Regions from separate parts of the Streptomyces sp. NPDC048254 genome, predicted to be linked through region 2. Evidence: riboswitches for the same ligand, from Rfam matches in the RefSeq annotation. Region 2 holds a riboswitch; the other holds the start of a gene.
What was found. A riboswitch is a leader RNA that binds a small molecule or an ion and turns the genes downstream of it on or off. The one in region 2 is predicted to bind S-adenosylmethionine.

Region 1: linked by a shared signal. The riboswitch ahead of thrC (threonine synthase) and the one ahead of ACGFZQ_RS32415 (amino acid ABC transporter permease) in region 2 are both predicted to bind S-adenosylmethionine.

Annotation. Positions count from the first base shown of each region.
Region 1 covers NZ_JBICZJ010000009.1:272,053-274,246, reverse strand. The annotation lists gene ACGFZQ_RS25830 (trehalose-6-phosphate synthase) at 1-3, opposite strand, end outside; gene ACGFZQ_RS25825 (glucosyl-3-phosphoglycerate synthase) at 86-1,030, opposite strand; SAM riboswitch class I at 1,188-1,360, shown strand; gene thrC (threonine synthase) at 1,379-2,194, shown strand, end outside.
Region 2 covers NZ_JBICZJ010000013.1:70,546-72,739, reverse strand. The annotation lists gene ACGFZQ_RS32420 (amino acid ABC transporter ATP-binding protein) at 1-152, opposite strand, end outside; gene ACGFZQ_RS32415 (amino acid ABC transporter permease) at 149-1,129, opposite strand; SAM riboswitch class IV at 1,520-1,643, opposite strand; gene ACGFZQ_RS32410 (glutathione S-transferase C-terminal domain-containing protein) at 1,721-2,194, opposite strand, start outside.

The DNA.
Region 1 (2,194 bases), on a different contig from region 2:
CATACGCCACAACCTAGCCCGGCCCGGAAACGCTCAAACGTACGGCTACGCCCGACGCGCCGCCGTATACGGCCGTACGACGAAGTCACGCCACCCGGCGCTCGGCGTACTCGGCGATCTCCGCCATCGGCGGCCGTTCCTCGGTGTCCACGGAGTAGGTGCGCGGCTCGAAGCCGTCCTCGCCCCGTTCGAACTGGGTCAGGGCGGGCCGGATCAGATGCCCGCGGGCCAGCCGCAGCTGCGCGGTGCGGTAGATCGCGGCGGACATCCGGCCAAGGGCCTGGCCGTCCTGGTGACGGTGTTTGCGGACCCCCACGTCGACCTGGGCGAGGGCGTCCAGGCCGACCAGGTGCAGGGCGTCGACCAGCATGCCCAGCTCCACGCCGTAGCCGACCGGGAAGGGGAGCTGTTCGAGGAGCGAGCGGCGGGCCGCGTACTCGCCGCCGAGCGGCTGGACGAACCCGGCCAGCTGCGGCCAGTGCATGTTCAGCAGCGGGCGGGCCATCAGTTCGGTGACCCGGCCGCCCTGTCCGGCCGAGCCGGCGAGCGGGCGGTCGTACATCGCCTTGACCAGGTCGACGTCCGGGTCGGTCAGCAGCGGGCCGACGATCCCGGTGACGAAGTCGGAGGAGAAGTCACGCAGGTCGGCGTCGATGAAGCAGACGATGTCCCCGGTGGTGACGAGGAGGGAGCGCCAGAGGACCTCGCCCTTGCCGGGGACGGCGGGGATGCGCGGCAGGATCGTGTCGCGGTGGACGACCCGGGCGCCGGCCGCCGCGGCGACCGCCGCCGTACGGTCGGTGGAGCCGGAGTCGACGACCACGATCTCGTCGACGAGCGGCACCTGCCGCATGAGGTCGTGACGGATGATCGCGACGATGTCGCCGACCGTCTCCTCCTCGTTGAGCGCGGGCAGCACGACGGAGACGGACTGACCGGTGCGCTGCTTGGCGGCGAGTATCCGGTGCAGCGGGCGGTCGTTCATGGACCAGGAGCGGGTGGCCAGCCAGCGCTCGACTTCTTCCAGCACAGTCAGCGGCTCCTCACTGTCACGGTCACACTGCGAGGTGTGATCCATCTCGCGGTTCGGACGACTCTCTCAACTGTCCTGGCCTTCGGTTACAGTCTTGAACAACGCCGATGACCATCGCATGTCCGGGGGTCACCGGGCGTTGACAACTACATACCGCTCATCCAGAGGGGCAGAGGGATACGGCCCGATGAAGCCCCGGCAACCCTCCAGTCGGTTACTCGTGGATCGCTGATCACTGCTGATCAGCGTCGATCACTCGCGAGGCTCCCGGCTAGGGAAGGTGCCAAATCCGTCTCACGGCGAGATGCGTCGTGAGGAAGATGAGGAGAAAGGGCCTCGCCTCACATGGCTGTGCAGACTGCTGCGACCACCACCGACTCCACGACCGGCTCCGCGCCCGTCGATCTCGGTCCCGCCACCGCCCTGAGCTGCCGCGAGTGCGGCCACCGCGTGCCGCTCGGCCCGGTGTTCGCCTGCGAGGAGTGTTTCGGCCCGCTCGAAATCGCGTACGACTTCTCGGCCTACGACACCGAGGAGCTGCGGAAGCGGATCGAAGCGGGTCCCGCGAACATCTGGCGTTACGCGCCGCTGCTGCCCGTCCCCGCGGACGTGGCGACCAAGCCGAACATCAACCCGGGCTGGACCAAGCTCGTCCAGGCCGACAACCTGGCGAAGGAGCTGGGCGTCACCGGCGGCCTGTACGTCAAGGACGACTCCGGCAACCCGACGCACTCCTTCAAGGACCGGGTCGTCGCCCAGGCCGTCGAGGCCGCGCGCGCCTTCGGTTACACCACGCTCTCCTGCTCCTCCACCGGCAACCTCGCCGGCGCGGTCGGTGCCGCCGCCGCCCGGGCCGGCTTCCGCTCCTGCGTGTTCATCCCGCACGACCTGGAGCAGGGCAAGATCGTCATGGCCGCGATCTACGGCGGCGAGCTCGTCGGCATCGAGGGCAACTACGACGACGTGAACCGTTTCTGCTCCGAGCTGATCGGTGACTCGGCCGGCGAGGGCTGGGGCTTCGTCAACGTCAACCTGCGGCCGTACTACGCGGAGGGCTCCAAGACCCTGGCGTACGAGATCTGCGAGCAGCTCGGCTGGCGGATCCCGGACCAGCTGGTCGTCCCGATCGCCTCCGGCTCGCAGCTCACGAAGATCGACAAG
Region 2 (2,194 bases):
GACTTGCCGGAGCCGGACGGGCCGAGGATGACGGTGACCTCGCCGGGGCGGACGGTCAGGTCGATGCCGTCGAGGACGCGGTGGGCGCCGTACGACTTGTGGACGTCGTGGATCTCCAGGGCGGCGGGCGCGATGTCCGGTGCGGTGGTCATGCGGCGGCCTCCCGGCGTATCCGTTCCCGCAGGTCGCCGAGGCCGGTGCGGAGTTTCTGGAGGGGGGTCGGCGGCAGCGTGCGGGTGGCGCCGCGGGCGAAGTACCGCTCGACGTAGAACTGGACGACGGAGACGGCGCTGGTCAGGATCAGGTACCAGACGGTGGCCACGAGCAGCAGCGGCACGATGTCGCCGGGGTAGGTGCTGCCCATGGACTGCACCGAGCCGAAGAGGTCGAGCAGCGAGACGTAGAACACCAGGGACGTGCCCTTGATCAGCCCGATGAGCTGGTTGACGTAGTTCGGCACGATGGAGCGCAGGGCCTGCGGGAAGACGATCCGGGTGAACTGGTAGCTCTTGGGCAGGCCGAGTGCGGCGGCCGCCTCGTGCTGGCCCTGGTCGACGGAGAGGATGCCGCCGCGGACCACCTCGGCCGCGTAGGCCGCCTCGTTGAGGCTGAGGCCGACCACGGCGACCACCATGTCGGTGGCGAGTTTCGACTCGTCGAAGCTGACGAAGGACGGGCCGAAGGGCACGCCCAGGCTCAACGTCTGGTACAGGGCCGAGAAGTTGTAGAGGAAGATCAGCAGGACGATCAGCGGGATCGAGCGGAACAGCCAGGTGTAGGTCCAGCTCACCGCCCGCAGCACGGGGCTGCCGGAGAGCCGGGCGACGGCCAGCACGACGCCGCCGAGGAGGCCCAGCACGGCGCTGAGCGCGGCGACTTCGAGGGTGACGACGAGGCCGTCGAGGATGGTGGGCCGCAGGAACCAGTAGCGGAACCGGTCCCACTGGTAGAAGGGGTTGGTGGCCAGTCCGTGCGCGAACTGCGCGACGACCACCAGGACGACGGCGGTGGCGATCCACCGGCCGGGGCGGCGCAGTGGCTGAACTCGCTGTGCCTTGATGGGTTTTGACGCTTCGTCAGTGGGCGGCGGTGCCTCGGCGAGGGACACGGTGCCTGGGGGTTCGGTCATGGCGGGCTCCGGCGGAGTCGGACACCCCGGGTCCCACGGCCGGACCGCACGACCGGGCCGCATGCGGGCGGACGGCACGGTGCACGGGGGCGCGCGGGGCAGGGGGGCTGGGCGGACGGCGGCACACCGGGCGGCCGGTGCTTCGACGGGGACGCTGAGGCGCGAAGCTGCGGGAAGCCGGCGGAAGAGCCTGGTCAGACCCGACAGCGGGCGCAGCCCGGTGCGGTACACGCGCTACACAGGGCGCTGTTGACACGGAGCAGGTCGACGGCACGGTCGGCGACGAGCGGGCTCGGATACGGGCGTACGCAGCCCGAGGTGCGGCGCTCGGCCGTCCTGGAAGCTGCGTACATGTCCGTCACCTGTCACTGTCGTGCTGGCCCCCGGGGGGCCTCGCGCTTACCGAATCGTCGCTTGCCGAAACGTCATCGGTCCGGTCGTCACCTGGGGCACCCCACCGCGATGCGAGGGTTGCCGGTCAGCAAGCCAGGGCTTGACGCTGACGCTCTTGACCGTTCTGGTCCGTAAGTAACGCAGTTGCCCGAACGAATGTCAACGCCTGTCCGACTGGCGAAACGGTTCGGGCCGCTCTCACCTGCGCGGAACGCCGGGTGCGTCCGCCGCGTGGCCCGCCCAGTCCAGGATCTGGACGGCCGCGCCGGCGGCTTCCAGACCCTGGCAACGGCCGTGGTGGCGGCGGGCGATGCCGTCGAGGTCGAGGTGGGCGCCGAAGGCCGGGTGGGCGGCCAGCCGGCGGGCGTAGGCCCACAGCACCGGGTGGCCGGCGACGGCGTGCACGGCGGCGGCGTCCAGGTGATTGCGGTGCACGGTGTCGAGTTGCACCAGGGTCACCCACAACTCGACGTCTGCTGCCGTGAGTTGACCGCCGACCAGGAACTCCGCCCCGGTCAGCCGGCGCTCCAGCTCGTCCAGGGCGGCGAGCAGCACCTCCAGCGCCCCCGGGTCGCCACCCGCTCGGCCGGCGTGCTGTGCCGCCTGCTCGATGCCCTCGGCGCACAGCCGCTCGACGGCCTCGATCTCGGCCTCGGCACCGCACGGGTACAG